Regions from separate parts of the Nocardioides pacificus genome, predicted to be linked through region 1. Evidence: riboswitches for the same ligand, from Rfam matches in the RefSeq annotation. Region 1 holds a riboswitch; the other holds the start of a gene.
The links. A riboswitch is a leader RNA that binds a small molecule or an ion and turns the genes downstream of it on or off. The one in region 1 is predicted to bind cobalamin.
Positions count from the first base shown of each region.

Region 2: it holds a riboswitch for cobalamin, as region 1 does, so the genes downstream of both, bluB (5,6-dimethylbenzimidazole synthase) here and ACYU7L_RS16665 ((2Fe-2S) ferredoxin domain-containing protein) in region 1, are expected to answer to the same signal.

Region 1 is NZ_BAAHCI010000014.1:40,044-47,759, forward strand. It holds gene cobN (cobaltochelatase subunit CobN) at 1-2,479, shown strand, start outside; gene cobF (precorrin-6A synthase (deacetylating)) at 2,476-3,222, shown strand; gene ACYU7L_RS16650 (cobyric acid synthase) at 3,219-4,700, shown strand; gene ACYU7L_RS16655 (CbtA family protein) at 4,746-5,510, opposite strand; gene ACYU7L_RS16660 (CbtB domain-containing protein) at 5,613-5,831, opposite strand; cobalamin riboswitch at 6,016-6,143, shown strand; gene ACYU7L_RS16665 ((2Fe-2S) ferredoxin domain-containing protein) at 6,167-6,856, shown strand; gene ACYU7L_RS16670 (hypothetical protein) at 6,860-7,162, opposite strand; gene ACYU7L_RS16675 (BCCT family transporter) at 7,174-7,716, opposite strand, start outside.
Region 2 is NZ_BAAHCI010000014.1:290,376-298,091, forward strand. It holds gene ACYU7L_RS17795 (FAD-dependent oxidoreductase) at 1-880, opposite strand, end outside; gene ACYU7L_RS17800 (AurF N-oxygenase family protein) at 885-1,796, opposite strand; gene ACYU7L_RS17805 (TetR/AcrR family transcriptional regulator) at 1,905-2,603, shown strand; gene ACYU7L_RS17810 (sensor domain-containing phosphodiesterase) at 2,702-3,895, shown strand; gene bluB (5,6-dimethylbenzimidazole synthase) at 3,856-4,545, opposite strand; cobalamin riboswitch at 4,562-4,751, opposite strand; gene ACYU7L_RS17820 (hypothetical protein) at 4,838-5,272, shown strand; gene ACYU7L_RS17825 (class I SAM-dependent methyltransferase) at 5,363-6,151, opposite strand; gene ACYU7L_RS17830 (hypothetical protein) at 6,383-6,670, shown strand; gene ACYU7L_RS17835 (cobalt-precorrin-6A reductase) at 6,667-7,428, opposite strand; gene ACYU7L_RS17840 (class I SAM-dependent methyltransferase) at 7,430-7,716, opposite strand, start outside.

The DNA.
Region 1 (7,716 bases):
CGCGGTGCCGGGTCTGGACCTCGACGACGACACCGCAGCCGGGGACACACTGATCCACGCGATGATCGCGGCCGGCGGCCAGGACGAGGAGTGGCTCACCTCCGACCAGCTCACCGACGCCCACGTCCGGATCACCCCCGAGCAGTACGCCCGCTGGACCGCCGACCTGCCGACCGCCCTGCGCACCGAGATGGGCGAGGCCTGGGGCGAGGCACCCGGGACCCTGTTCGTGAACGACGCCGGCGAGATCGTGCTGGCCACCCTCGTCGCGGGCAACGTCGTCCTGCTGATCCAGCCGCCGCGCGGCTTCGGGGAGAACCCGGTGGCGATCTACCACGACCCCGACCTGGCACCGACGCACCACTACCTGGCCGCCTACCGCTGGCTCGAGGCCGCGCCGGCCGACGGCGGCTTCGGCGCCCACGCCGTCGTGCACATCGGCAAGCACGGGTCCCTGGAGTGGCTGCCCGGCAAGAACGCCGCGCTGTCCGCGCAGTGCGGCACCGACGCGGTGCTCGGCAACCTGCCGCTGTTCTACCCGTTCCTGGTCAACGACCCCGGCGAGGGCGCGCAGGCCAAGCGCCGCGCCCACGCCACCATCGTCGACCACCTGGTGCCGCCGATGGCGCGTGCGGAGACGTACGGCGACATCGCACGCCTGGAGCAGCTGCTCGACGAGTACGGCAACATCGCCTCGATGGACCCGGCCAAGCTGCCGGCGATCCGCGGTGAGATCTGGGCGCTGATGCGGGCTGCCGAGCTGCACCGTGACCTGGGCCTCGACGAGCGCCCCGAGGACGACGACTTCGACGACTTCCTGCTGCACGTCGACGGATGGCTGTGCGAGATCAAGGACGTGCAGATCCGCGACGGGCTGCACGTCCTCGGTCAGGCGCCGGTCGGCGAGGCGCAGGTCAACCTGGTGCTGGCGATCCTGCGCGCCTCGCAGGTCTGGGGCGGCGTCGGCCACGCCGTACCCGGCCTGCGTGCCGCGCTGGGCCTGTCCGAGGGGGCGAGCACCGCCGAGGTCGATGCCTTCGAGGAGCAGGCCCGCGCCTTGGTCACGGCGCTGGCCGAGGCCGACTGGGACCCCTGCGTCGTCGACCGGCTGCACGACGACCCGGCGGTGCGGCAGTCGCTCGCATTCGCCGCCACCGAGGTGGTCCCCCGGCTGGCCGCGACGACTGACGAGCTGGACACCCTGCTGCACGCGCTCGAGGGCGGTTACGTCGCGGCGGGGCCGTCCGGCTCACCGCTGCGCGGGCTCGTCAACGTGCTGCCCACCGGGCGCAACTTCTACACCGTCGACCCGCGCGCCGTACCCTCCCGGCTGGCCTGGCAGACCGGGCAGGCGATGGCGGAGTCACTGGTCCAGCGCTACCTCGACGAGACCGGTGAGCACCCCACCTCGGTCGGCCTGTCCGTGTGGGGCACCAGCGCGATGCGCACGTCCGGCGACGACATCGCCGAGGTGCTGGCGCTGCTCGGCGTGCGCCCGGAGTGGGACGAGATGTCGCGGCGGGTCAGCGACCTCACCGTGGTCGACCTGACCGAGCTGGGCCGCCCGCGCATCGACGTGACGGTCCGGATCTCCGGCTTCTTCCGCGATGCCTTCCCGCACGTGGTGGCGATGCTCGACGACGCGGTGCAGCTGGTCGCCGGCCTCGACGAGCCCGACGACATGAACTTCGTGCGCGCCCACGCCCAGCGCGACCTCGCCGAGCACGGCGACGCCCGCCGGGCCACCACGCGGATCTTCGGGTCCAAGCCCGGCTCCTACGGCGCCGGCATCCTCCAGGTCGTCGAGTCCGGCAGCTGGCGCGACGACAGCGACCTGGCCGAGGTCTACACCGCCTGGGGTGGCTTCGCCTACGGTCGCGGCCTGGACGGCGCGCCGGCCTCCGACGACATGCGCACGGCCTACCGCCGGATCAAGGTGGCCGCGAAGAACATCGACAGCAGCGAGCACGACATCGCCGACTCCGATGACTACTTCCAGTACCACGGCGGGATGATCGCGACCGTGCGAGCGCTGACCGGCGCCGACCCGAAGGCGTACGTCGGGGACTCGACGTCGCCGGACGCCATCCGCACCCGGACCCTGCAGGAGGAGACCAACCGGGTCTTCCGCTCGCGCGTGGTCAACCCGCGCTGGATCGGGGCGATGCAGCGCCACGGCTACAAGGGCGCCTTCGAGCTCGCCGCGACCGTCGACTACCTCTTCGGCTTCGACGCCACCGCCGGGGTGGTGCACGACTGGATGTATGAGTCGCTCGCCGCCTCCTACGTGCTCGACGAGATTAACCAGGAGTTCCTGCGGAAGTCGAACCCGTGGGCGCTGCGCGGCATCGTGGAGCGGCTGCACGAGGCGGCCGAGCGCGGTCTGTGGGCAGAGCCCGATCCCGAGACCCTCGCGTCGCTGCAGAAGGTCTACCTCGAGGTCGAGGGCGACCTGGAGGATGAAGGTGGGGCGCCGTGACGCACGTGCGCGTGGTCGGCATCGGGATGGGGCCACAGCACCTCACCCGGGAGGCGTCCGCGGCGCTGGCGGGGGCCGACTATGCGCTCGCCGTGCGCAAGAGCGACGACGACGAGCTGCTCGCCGTACGCCGCCTCATCTGCGCCGAGCACGACCTGGAGCTGGTCGAGGTCGCCGACCCTGAGCGCGACCGCGACGACCCGGCCGACTACCCCGGCGCGGTCGCGGCGTGGCACGCCGCCCGGGCCGAGGCCTACGCGGGCCAGCTCGCCGCCCGGGGCGGCACCGCAGCCGTCCTGGTGTGGGGCGACCCGTCGCTCTATGACTCCACGCTGCGGCTCCTGGACCGGATCGGCGAGACGCTGGCGGACCTGACCTGGGACGTCGTGCCGGGCATCAGCGCCCCTCAGCTGCTCGCCGCGCGGCACCGGATCGTGCTGCACGGGGTCGGCGAGCCGGTGCACCTCACCACCGCTCGGCGCCTGCGGGAGAGCGTCGCGGCCGGGCAGCGCAGCGTCGTGGTGATGCTCGGCTCGCAGCGGAGCCTCGACGAGCTGGCCGGCCTCGGAGGCTGGCGGATCTGGTGGGGCGCCAACCTCGGCGCGGCCGGCGAGCGGCTGGTCGCGGGCCCGGTCGAGGAGGTGCTGCCCGCGGTGCGCGCCGCGCGGGAGGCGGCGCGGCTCGAGGCCGGCTGGGTGATGGACGCCTACCTGCTGCGCGCCCCAGAGCCGGTCGCGCCGTGAGCGGGCTGCTGGTCGCCGGCACCACCTCGGACGCCGGCAAGTCGGTGGTCACCACCGGACTGTGTCGCGCCCTCGCCCGGCGCGGGGTGTCGGTGGCGCCCTACAAGGCGCAGAACATGTCCAACAACTCGATGGTCTGCCACGACCGCGACGGGCGGACCGCCGAGATCGGGCGCGCCCAGTGGGTGCAGGCCCTGGCCGCCCGGGTGACCCCGGAGCCGGCGATGAACCCGGTGCTGCTCAAGCCCGGCTCCGACCGGCGCAGTCACGTCGTGGTGCTGGGCCGGCCAGCGGGCGAGGTGTCCGCGACCGACTTCGCGACCGGGCGGCGACACCTCGCGGCGGCCGCGCACGCGGCGTACGACGACCTGGCCGGGCGCTTCGACGTGGTCGTGGCCGAGGGGGCCGGCAGCCCCGCGGAGATCAACCTGCGCGCCAGCGACTATGTGAACCTGGGCCTGGCCCGGCACGCGGACCTGCCGGTCGTGGTCGTCGGCGACATCGATCGGGGTGGGCTGTTCGCCGCCATGTTCGGGACGCTTGCGCTCCTGGAGCCGGCCGACCAGGCGCTGGTGGCAGGGTTCGTCGTCAACAAGTTCCGCGGCGACCTCGACCTGCTGCGGCCCGGGCTGGATCAGCTGACGGCGCTGACGGGGCGGCCCGTGCACGGCGTACTCCCCTGGCATCCGGACCTGTGGCTGGACTCCGAGGACGCGCTCGATCTGGAGGGCCGTCGCGGCCGCGGTGCCGCCCGCATCCGGGTCGCCGTGGTGCGACTCCCCCGGATCAGCAACTTCACCGACGTCGACGCCCTCGGCCTCGAGCCGGACCTCGACGTCGTCTTCGCCTCCGACCCACGCGACCTCGCGGACGCCCACCTGGTGGTGCTGCCGGGGACGAGGGCCACGATCTCGGACCTCGTCTGGCTGCGCTCGCGCGGTCTCGACGTCGCCCTCGAGGCGCACGTGCGGGCCGGTCGCCCGCTCCTCGGGATCTGTGGCGGGTTCCAGATGCTCGGCGACGAGGTGCGTGACCCGGACGGCGTCGAGGGCCCGGCCGGAACGGTGGTGCGGGGGCTTGGCCTGCTGGGGATCTCCACCACGTTCGCCGCGGAGAAGGTGCTGCGACTGCCGACCGGCGCCGCCCTGGGCGCCGGGGTTTCCGGCTACGAGATCCACCATGGCCGGATCACCCGGGCCGACGGGGTCGAGGAGTTCCTCGGCGGGGCCCGGTCCGGTCAGGTCTTCGGCACCATGTGGCACGGCAGCCTGGAGGCCGACGACTTCCGGGTCGCGTTCCTTGACGAGATCGCCGGGCTGGCGCCCTCGGGGGTGAGCTTCCCGGCTGCCCGCGAGCGCCGCCTCGACCTCCTCGGCGACCTCGTCGAGGCGCACCTCGACGTCGACGCCCTGCTCGCCCTGGCGCGCGAGGGCGCCCCCACCGACCTGCCGACGCTCACCGTCGGCGGTGTCCGATGAGGGCGCCGTCGCTCCTCAGCCCGCGCCCCGGCGGGGGACGTCCGCTCAGGCGGTCGCCCGCTCGCTGATCTCCAGCCGGCCTAGCAGCCAGGTCAGCGCCACCCCGAGCGAGCCCCACAGTGCCGTCAACGTGAGCAGAGAGCCGATCCGGAACTCCCAGAGCACGTCGGCCGGGAAGTCCCCGATCTCGTTGACGCCCGGCATCGCGACGGCGGCGACCACCATCACCGCGACGTACGCCGCAGCGGCGGCGACCACGGCGCCGTACCCGCCCAGTCGCTGGGTCAGCCGCCGGGCCAGTGCGACGGCCGCGACCATCGCCACCACCGAGATGAGCGCGAAGGCGAAGTAGTAGCCGGTGCGCTCGCCGATGGTGTCCCCACTCCCGACCGCCGGCGGCGCGGCGGGGTATTTGAGGAACGGCAGCAGCGAGTAGGCGAGGAACCCCAGCGCGACGACCAGGGCGGTCGAGCCGACCAGCGAGAGCCGACCGACGCGCCCGGCGACGGCCGCCGCGATGAGCGACATCAGGCCGCCCAGCGCGACACCGACGGCGACGGTGGCGGTGGCCAGCCCCCAGGTCTTCTGGGTGGTGCGGGAGATGCCGCCCTCCTCCTCACCGTGGGAGTGGGAGTGGGCCTCCTCGCCCTCAGCGTGGGAGTGAGCGGCGGGCTCAGCCGCCGCGGACTCCTCCATACCGATGGCCGTCTCGATCGGGGGCTCGCCGACGGTGAAGGCCACCAGGAAGGCGAAGACCCCCGCAATGAGGCCCGCGAGCAAGCCGCGGACCAGGAAGTTGCGTGCAGTCACGATGTGGATCCAGTTCTGTGGGTCGTCAAGGAGCCGTGCCGGGGAGGGCACGGCTGGGAACCGCCCGGTCACGGGCGGTGCTGGCTCAGCGGCGGTGCTGCCTCAGTGGCAGGGGTAGCCCAGCAGGTGACGACCGTCGTGGACCCACTCGTGGATGGCGGTGCCGGCGGGGATCGAGACAGCGCCCTGATCGGCGCTGACGAAGAAGATCACCAGCGTGCCGACAAGGCCGAAGAACAGCGCCCAGGGGGCGAGCTCTCGCAGGTCGACGGTGGGAAGTTCGGGGGCGCCGGCAATCGGCGCCGCAGCAATCTGCGACATGTCTACTCCTCAGGGTGATGCGCCCTGGTCGTGAGGGAAAAGGACGAGTGCCTGGGTCTGACTTCACCGCCGAGGCGGTGTCACAGCAGCGCGACTGTGCCGGATTCACACCGGCTTCCATGGCATTCGCTAGGCGGAGCCTACGACGGATTCGTCGATCGCGTCGCGCGGGCTCGCCGACTGGTACGTTGCGCCTCGTCGTGGTGCGTGCGAAGCCGGTGCAGGACCGGCGCGGCCGTCGCCACTGTGAGTGCGTCAGCCGATCCGGGGGCTGGGCACCAGCCAGGATCCGACCACGACATCGCAGACAGCCTCGACTCCTGGAGTCACCCCGGATGACCACCCACGTCCTGATCGGCACGTCGCCGGCCGACGCCGCCCGGCCCGGTGAGCTGCACGCGCTGGCGGATCGGCTCGGCGCCGAGCTGGCGTTCCTCCAACTGGCCTCCCCCGGCCTCACCGACGTCCTCCGGCGGCTCGCGGAGGCGCGCACCCCTCGGGTCGTGCTCGTCGGTGTCGGCGGCGACCCGTCCGGCCCCGGCGTCTCCTGGCTGCGCCGGATCGCCGCGGACTGGTGGCGCTCCTTCGGTGACGGCGCCCCGGAGCTGGCCACGGCACCCGCCTATCTCACCGACGAGGCGGACTGGCCGGACCTGGTGGAGCGCGCCCGGCCGATCACCCACGGCGGTGCCGGGCTGACCTCCCCGGCCTGGGAAAAGGTGCCGGCGCATCGCCGCCAGGTGTTCGTCTGTCGGGGCCCGCGCTGCACCGCTGCCGGGGCCGAGGAGTCGTGGAAGGCGCTGGTCCTCGAGATGATGGGCAGTGCGATGGGAGACGACGACGTCCTCGTCACGCACACGGGGTGTCAGTTCCCCTGCAACCAGGCTCCCGTGGTCACGGTGCAGCCGGAGGACGTCTGGTACGGCGGGGTCTCCCCCGCCGGCGCGCGGGAGATCGTGCTCGGTCACCTGGTCGAGGGGGCGCCGGTTGAGCGACTGCGGCTGCGCAGGCGGGGCCGTGAGTGACCCTCAATCGGTCAGGACGACGTAGGCACCGACCACAGCGATGCCCGTCGCCACGGCAGCGATGCCGGCGCCGGCGGCTCGACTCCGCGGGGAGCGCGATGATGTGATCACGAGCGCGCAGCCGACCTGGAGGAGGGCAAGAACGACGAAGGGGGCTGCCACCAGCGCTCCCGCCAGCGCGGGCTCCGCTCCGGCGTAGAGCCCCCGCTCGCTCTCGTAGGTCCCGCGGTAGATCAGGGCGACAACAACGACTCCCACCACGGGTGCCAGCCACCCCAACAGGTGCGAGCGCTCAGCCAGAGACACGTGGTGTGCTGTCAGGAGGCTGACGTGGAGCCGGGTCGCCGGGGGCGGCCCGGAGGTCGCCTGTCAGCGATGGGGCCGGGGCTGACACCACTGGTGCGGGCGATCTCACCCGCCACCTCTGCCGCCAGCAGTCGCCGCTCGGCCCGCTGGCTGAGCCGGTGCTCGTGCAGCAGCGCCTTGGCCGTCGACACCATCATGCCGATCATCACCACGCTGAAGGGTGCGGCCAGCAGGATCGCCATCGTCTGGAGGGCACCCAGACCATCCCCGCCACCGACCGCGCCGGCGATCAGCAGGGTGGCTGCGATGAGTCCCTCGAGCACGGCCCAGAAGACGCGGCTCCACACCGGCGGCTGAGGGTCTCCACCCGAGGCGAGCATGTCGACCACGAAGGAGCCGGAGTCGGAGCTCGTGACGAAGAAGATCACCACGAGCACCATCGCGAGCACGCTCAGCAGACCGGAGGCCGGCAGACCGTCGAGGAGCTGGAAGAGGGCGCGATCGGTGGAGACGGCACCGTCCTCGCCGACCAGGCCGCCCTCACCGAACATCTC
Region 2 (7,716 bases), 250 kb from region 1:
CGACCAGGACGACCTCGCGCACCCGACTGCGCCGCAGCGCCGCCAGGGCCCTCGGCGCGATCGCGCTGCCGACGAGCGAGTCCGGCTCGGCGAGCAGGATCCGGGCCACGTCCAGGGCGACGTTGCCGTTGCCGATGACGACGGCGCGCTCAGCGGAGAGGTCGATCGCGGCGTCGGGCACGTCGGGGTGGCCGTTGTACCAGGCGACGAAGGTGCGCGCGGCCATCGAGCCGGCGAGCTCCTCGCCGGGGATATCGAGCGAGCGGTCGGAGGCGGCGCCCACGGCGTAGATCACGGCGTCGTGCTCGGCGAGCAGGTCGGCATGGCTGAGGTCGACGCCGATCTCGGTGCCGAGCCGCATCCGGACCCGCGGGTGGTTCTGGAAGGCGGCGAAGCGGTCCCCCATCCGCCGGGTGTCCAGATGGTCGGGGGCGACGCCGTAGCGCAGGAGGCCACCCGCGTGCTCGAGTCGGTCGACCATCGTGATCCTGCAGCTGGTCGTCAGCAGCGTCTGGACGGCATAGCCGGCCGAGGGTCCCGTGCCGACCACCGCGATCCGCAACGGCGAGGAGCCGTTGGGCAGCGACGGCGGGAAGACCGGAGCACCCCACTCCGGGCTGGCGTTGCCGTCGGCGAACCAGGCCGCGTTGATCTCCGCGTAGGCCTCCTCGGCGCCGCGCAGCTCGTCGACCGGCTTGATGGCGTCGACCGGGCAGGCGTCCGCGCAGGCACCGCAGTCGATGCACGTCTGCGGGTCGATGTGCAGCATCTCGGTGCTGCCGAAGGCGCGCTCCTCCGGCGTGGGGCTGATGCAGTTGACCGGGCAGACCGACACGCAGGAGGCATCGGCACAGCAGGCCTGGGTGATCGCGAACGCCATCGGCTCAGACCATCCCGACGCGCTTGTAGATCGCCATCGCCGGGCGGGTGAGCAGGCCGACCTCGGCCAGGAAGTGCATCAGGTGGGCGCAGCTCGAGCGCATCATGGTCTTGTGGTGCTCGTTGCTGCGCACCTGCTCCAGCGCCCGCTCGGTGTCGAGACCGGCCGCGGCGTAGACGTCCTTGTTGACCATGTTCTTGACGATGAAGTAGGCGGCAGCCGCGATCACCATGGCGCTGGAGTGGCGCCGCGCGGCGCTCACGCCCTGCATGTGCTCGCGGATCTCCTGCCGGGCGAACTTCATGTGCCGCGACTCCTCGACCACGTGGATCTCGCTGGTCTTGCGGACCAGGGGCAGCACGTTCTCCCCGCGCATCCAGTCCCGCTGCATCACGTCGAGGACCTCCTCGGCGACCAGGATCCCGCCGTACGCACCCTCGCCGAAGGCGGTGGTCTTGAACAGCCGGCCCAGCTCGATGCTGGTGCGGGTCGGGAAGTAGGCGTCGATCCCCATCTTCTCGCAGGCGCGGGCGAACATGATCGAGTGGCGGCACTCGTCGGCGATCTCGGTCAGCGCGAAGCGGAACTCGGGGTTGGCGTAGTTGGTGACGTACTGGTCGCGCAGCACCATCTGCTGCAGGATCATCTCGAACCAGATGCCGGTGCTCATGATCGAGGCGACCTCGTGCCGGGTCAGTGTCACCCGCTGCTGCTCGGTCATCTCCTCCCACATCTGCGTCCCGTAGAGCGTGCTCCACTCCGCGTTCAGTCCGTAGTGGGAGGGGTCGAGGGGGGCGTCCCAGTCGACGTCGGTGGCCGGGTCGTAGGACAGCTCCGCCGAGGACGCCAGCAGGCGCCGGGAGATGTCATTGACGGATCCGGTGGTGCTCGTGGCCGGCTGCGCGAACGTGGTCATCTGAGCCTCCGAGAGAGTGAGCGTTACGGGTACACGTCGTACCCGCAAGTTGTACGGTACGCGACGTACCCCCTATTGACCAGACCCTGTCCACGTAAGATTCCGGACATGTCCCGCAAGCCCTCCGAGCCGAGCCCCACGGTCGTCGAGGCGGCCAAGGACGGGCGGGCACGCCGCTGGTCGGGGCAGCACGAGCGCCGCCGCGCGGAGTTCGTCGAGGCCGCGCTGCTCGCCATCGCCGAGCACGGGCCCGACGCCTCCACCGAGCAGATCGCCCAGCGCGCCGGGGTCGCCCGGACCCGCCTCTACAAGCACTTCGCCGGCGCCGCCGAGCTCAACCAGGCCATCGCCGCCCGGGCCGTCGATCTGGTGACTGCCGAGCTCGAGCCGGTGTGGAACCCCCAGGGCACCCCGACCGACATGATCGGCACCGCCGTGGCCACGCACCTCCGCTGGCTCACCGAGCACAGCAACCTCTATCGCTACCTCACCAAGCACTCCGTCAGCGGCCACGCCGAGGGCTCCGACGTCGTCGCCGACATCAAGGGCAGCATCGCCCAGCACCTGGCCGAGCTCTTCGCCGGCTATCTCACCCTCTTCGAGGTCGACACCGGCCTGGCCGAGCCGCTCGCCTGGGGCCTGGTCGGGTACGTCGACTCCGCCGCGACGCGCTGGGTCGAGAACCCCGGCGCCACGACCTTCGAGCAGATGTCGGACTTCCTCGCCCGCGGGATCTGGGCGATCCTCGACGACGCGCTGCGCAGCTACGGGCTGACCCTGGACCCGCACGTGCCGCTGACTCTGTGACGGCCCCGGCCCTCTTGTGAACGGCGGCACACTGGGTCCTTTACCGTAGGGAGACCCGCTCGGTCAGGCGGGGATGGCCATCGCAACGAGGGGAATCGATGCACGCCACCGCCCGGGAAGCCGCACGCCAGCAGGCCTCCACCGACTGGGAGTACGTCGAGGACGTGCTCGCACTGGCCCGCAAGCACCTGCAGGCCGATCTGGTCTGGATGTCCTCCCTCGACGAGACCCATCACGAGATCCGGGTCTCCAGCGGACACGACATGGACGTCGCGGTCGCCAAGGCCGCGCCCTTCGAGGGGTCCTACTGCACGCGCGTCCTGTCCGGCCAGCTTCCGCCGGTCATCCCGGACGCCCGCCACCACCCCGTGGCCCGCGAGCTTCCCATCACGACGTCGCTCGGGATCGGCTCCTACATCGGGATCCCCTGGCACGACGCCGACGGGAGAGTCGGCGGGATGGTCTGCTCACTGAGTCGCGACCCCAAGCCGGGGATGGGCGGCGAGGAGCAGCGCTTCCTGAGCGTGATCGCCGAGCTGATCAGCAACCACGTGCGCCGGCTGCGCACCGACGACTGGCATGCCGCCCAACAGGACTCCGAGCGGGTCCGCCGGGTGCTCGAGACCCGCGACGTGCGGATGGCCCTGCAGCCGGTCATCCGGCTCCGCGACGGCGTGGTCGTCGGCTACGAGTCCCTGGCGCGGTTCTCTCCCGAGGTCTTCCCCAGCCCCGTCCATGCGTTCGCGGCCGCCACGCGCGCCGACCTGGGCGTCGAGCTCGAGCTGCTGGCGGCGCAGAAGGCACTTCAGCTGCGCGACCAGCTGCCCCCCGACGTCTGGCTGAGCGTGAACCTGTCGGCAGACGCGTTGGTGGACGACGCCGTCCAGGCGACCCTGCTGGCCCACGAGCACCCGGGGCTCGGCGTGGAGCTCACCGAGCATGTCCAGGTCAGCGACTATGCCGAGCTGACGGCCCGCACCGACCAGCTCCGCGCCGCCGGCATCTCGATCGTGGTCGACGACGCCGGCGCCGGGTTCGCCAGCTTCAGCCACATCCTGCGCGTCTCCCCCGACGTCATCAAGCTCGACCTCGACCTGACGCGCGACGTGGACAGCGACAAGGTGCGCCGCGCCCTCACTCGGGCCCTCGTCGACTTCGCCCGCGACACCGAGGCGCCCCTGGTCGCCGAGGGCATCGAGACGCAGGCCGAGCTCGAGACGCTGCGTGAGCTCGGCGTCGACTACGGACAGGGCTACCTGCTCGGCCGGCCCGCCTTCCCCCCGCTGCCGTAGCGCTCCGTGTGCACCGCCTGCTCGAGTGGTCGCTTCGCCCGCCACCCGTGCCGCTCGAGGTCGGGCACCTCCTGCAGCGCCGAGACCCTGCCCACGCACAGCCACGCGATCGGGCGCACCTCGTGGGGGATGTCGAGCAGCTCCTGGAGGAACTCCTCCCGGTAGAACGACACCCATCCCACTCCCAGCCCCTCGGCCGTGGCCGCGAGCCAGAGGTTCTGGATCGCCAGGCAGGTCGAGTAGAGGCCGGCGTCCGCGATGGCGTGCCGTCCGAGTACGGCGGGGCCGCCGCGCGCCGCGTCGTACGTCACGACGACGCCGAGGCCCGACTCCATGACGCCCTCGACCTTGATCCGGTCGAACGTGTCACGCCGCTCGCCCTCCAGAGTGCTCGCGAACACCTCGCGCTCACGCTGCACGTGCTCACGGAAGCGGGCCCGGGTCGCCTTCGAGCGAACGAGCACGAAGTCCCACGGCTGGGTGTGCCCGACGCTCGGCGCGGCATGCGCGGCGCCCAGCACCCGAGTGAGGACGTCGTCGGGCACCGACTCTCCCGTGAACTCGGCGCGCACGTCGCGGCGCCGGAAGATGGTCTCGTAGAGGTCGCGTGACAGGTGGCTCGGCAGGTTGTTCGGCAGGTTGTTCGACATGGGGGCAGGCTCCCGCAGCTCGGATCGATGCGAGGCCGGTCTTCGGACTTCCCGTCGTCATCGTGCGATCGCCTTCCCGGGCCGACGAGGTCCAGTGGCTGCGCCTGGGCGCGTGATCGACGACTCGAGGTCACCGCAGCGGGCCCTGTGCCGGAGTCACACCGGCTTCCCGATTCTCCCCTGGTGGGGCACCTCGCAGGTTGTTGCCGGCGCCGAACCTACCGCCCTCGCCGTCGGCCGAGGTCTTAGGGCCCTGCCCAACCTCGGCGCGGCGCTGATTGACTGTTCGGTCGTGGACATGCGCCGCGGGTGGTGTTTCGTGACGGTGGCGTTCGGCTGGACCTGGACGCTCGGCTTCTCGGCCGCCGCCCTGGGCGGGGGCGCCGGCCGCGCCCTCGTACAGGTCGCCCTGCTCGGCCCGGTCGTGGGCGTGTTCGTCATCCTGTGGGCCGATCCCGCGCTGGCCCGCGCACGCGACCTCCTCCGTCGCCGAGCGGGAGCGGGGCCCGGCGTGCTGCGCAGCGGGCTCGTGCTGGCCGCCCTGTGGTCGACCTGGGAGGTGCCGCTCTACTTCGTGGACGGCAGCCCGCTGCACGGTCTGGACCCGGGCTCGGCCGCCTTCTGGGGCTCCCTGGCGGCCCGCCCTCCGCTCGCCCTCCTGGCCGTCTGGGTGACGCGGCCCCGTCGCAGGACAGTCGTGGCACCTCATCGGGCCGGCTCGTGCTGACTGGGTGTGTCCGTACTGCGAGGACCTGCGGGGCGCGGTGAACGCGATCGCGAGCCGCGAAGGTCGACGACGGACGACGACGAAAGCAGATCAGCGCGCCGGCTCGGACGTGCCTCGCGCCTCGTCGCGGCCGGCGACCACCAGGTATCCGTCGCTCTCGGGGTCGAAGGTGGTGGACTGCACCGTGAGCCCCACGCTCCGCAACTGCGCCACGAGGTCCTCGTACCGGTAGGGCCAGATGGACAGCCGCTCCGAGCAGGCTCGCACTGCCCCATCCGGCTCGATCTGGGCAACCACGATCTCGAGGAAGTGCTCCTGCTCCCAGTGCTGCTCGATCTGCCAGTGGTAGCTGACCACCGCATCGCGGTCGTTGCGGCGGATGAGCCGATCGCGGACGTCTATCCGTGAGCCGGCCGAGCGCACGCGCTCCCAGTTGCGCGACGTGAGCACGAGGCGTCCGCTCGGCTTCAGCAGCCGCGACATCGCTTCCAGTGCGGTCAGGCGCCCGGCTGCGCCCTCGGCGTGCCCGAGCGAGTTGCCGACGCAGAACACCAGATCGAACGTGGAGTCCTCCAGGTGGTAGGACAGCTCGTCCCAGCTCACGCGGAGGGCCCGCAGCGAGACACCCTGCTCACGGGCGACCTTCTCGGTCCGGCGAACCATCCCATCGCTGGCGTCGGTGGCGACCACGTCAAGGCCGAGACCCGCGAGACCGACGGCGAGCTGGCCGGTCCCGCACGCGCAGTCAAGGATGCGTGCGTGGGGCGGCAGAGAGCCCACGACGTCGCTGCCATAGACCGCGGCGGCCGTGGCGGGGGTCAACTTGTCGTCCCCGATCAGCCACTCGTACACCTCGGAAAGCGCCCCATAACCAGCCACCGCAATCACCTCCCTCACTCGACGACACGCGGGCCTGGCCGCGCCGGCGATTCGCACCTTGCGCCTCGCTCTGTGCCGGGCCGCGTCAACGAAGCACTGAGCAGGACCCAACCACCTCCGTCCGCTGAGGTTCCACCGGATTTCCAGTGGGGAACCGCCGGCAAGAGTCTTTGCCCGAGGAATCGCGTCGGGAATGACGCGTCCACGCCCTTTGGTTTCTACACTGATTGAGTGAGCAACCAAGCCCCCCAGATCGAGCAGCTGCGAGCCGAGCTCTCCACCCTGGAGGCCCTCGACATCGCCCTGCGCGACGCTCAAGGCGTGATGGACCTCCTCTTCGGAGCTCGCGACGGTGATGCCGCCCGGGAGGCGCTGCTCGCCCACTACGACTTCAGCGACACGCAGGCCGACGCCGTGATGAGCATGCAGTGGAGTCGCGTGACCGAGCGCGACCGCCAGCGGATCCGGCAACAGCGCCGCGTCGCCGGCCGCCGTCTCCAGGACCTGCTCGTCACCTAGAGCCGGCCCCGCACCCACTCCACTGCCTGCGACACGCCCTCGACCAGCTCCACGCCCTGCGGCACCGCCGGTCGCCGTACGACGACCACGGCCGCGCAGCAGCGACCCGCGGCGTCGAGCTTGGCGGAGGTGTAGGCCCCGCCCGAGTCCTTGGTGACCACCACCGCGACGTCGTGGCTCCTCATCAGCTCCAGCTCGCCGGCGAGCTCGTAGGGGCCACGGTCGAGGACCGAGGTCCAGTTGGCGGGCACGGGCCTTGCGTCGATGTCCTCCAGCGGGTCCACGACCCGGGCGAGGACCGGCCGGTCCCCCAGCTCGGCGAGATAGGCGTCCAGCCGCTGGCGCCCGATCGTGAGCAGCACAGTGCGACCGGGCGCCGCCAGCCGGGCGGCCGTCTGCGCGGCCGTCTCGTGGTCCTCCACCCAGTGCCAGGCACCGCTGTCCGGGTGCTCGGACCAGCCCGGGCGAGCCACCCTGATCAATGGCACCCCGGTCCGCGCCGAAGCCTCAGCGGCGTGCCGGCTCATCGTCTCGGCGAAGGGATGGGTGGCGTCGATCAGAGCATGGACGTCGTGCTCGCGCAGCCAGGCGGCGAGCCCGTCGACCCCGCCGAAGCCGCCGTGGCGCACGTCGCCCTCGGGCAGGCGGGGCCGGCTGACCCGGCCGGCCAGCGACGACACGACGGGCAGTCCCTCCCGGACGAGCGCTGTCGCCAGCTCCCGCGCCTCGGCGGTGCCGCCCAGCAGGAGGACGGTCACCTCAGCGGCGGCGCAGGAGACTCACGGCGAAGTCCGCGTCGGGGCTGAACGGCACCAGGTCCCAGGTGGCGAAACGGCTCTCCAGCTGGAGCCCGACCGCCTCGAGGTCCTCGTCGAAGCGCTTGAAGGAGTAGGGCTCCTGGCGCCGGAACCCGATCACGATCCGCCCTCCTGGTGAGACGTGCGCGGCGAGCCGCTCGAGCACCTGACGCTCGGTGTCGGGGGCGACGAAGTGCAGCACGTTGCCCGCCATCACGACGAGGTCGAAGGGCTCCTCATCGAGGTCGA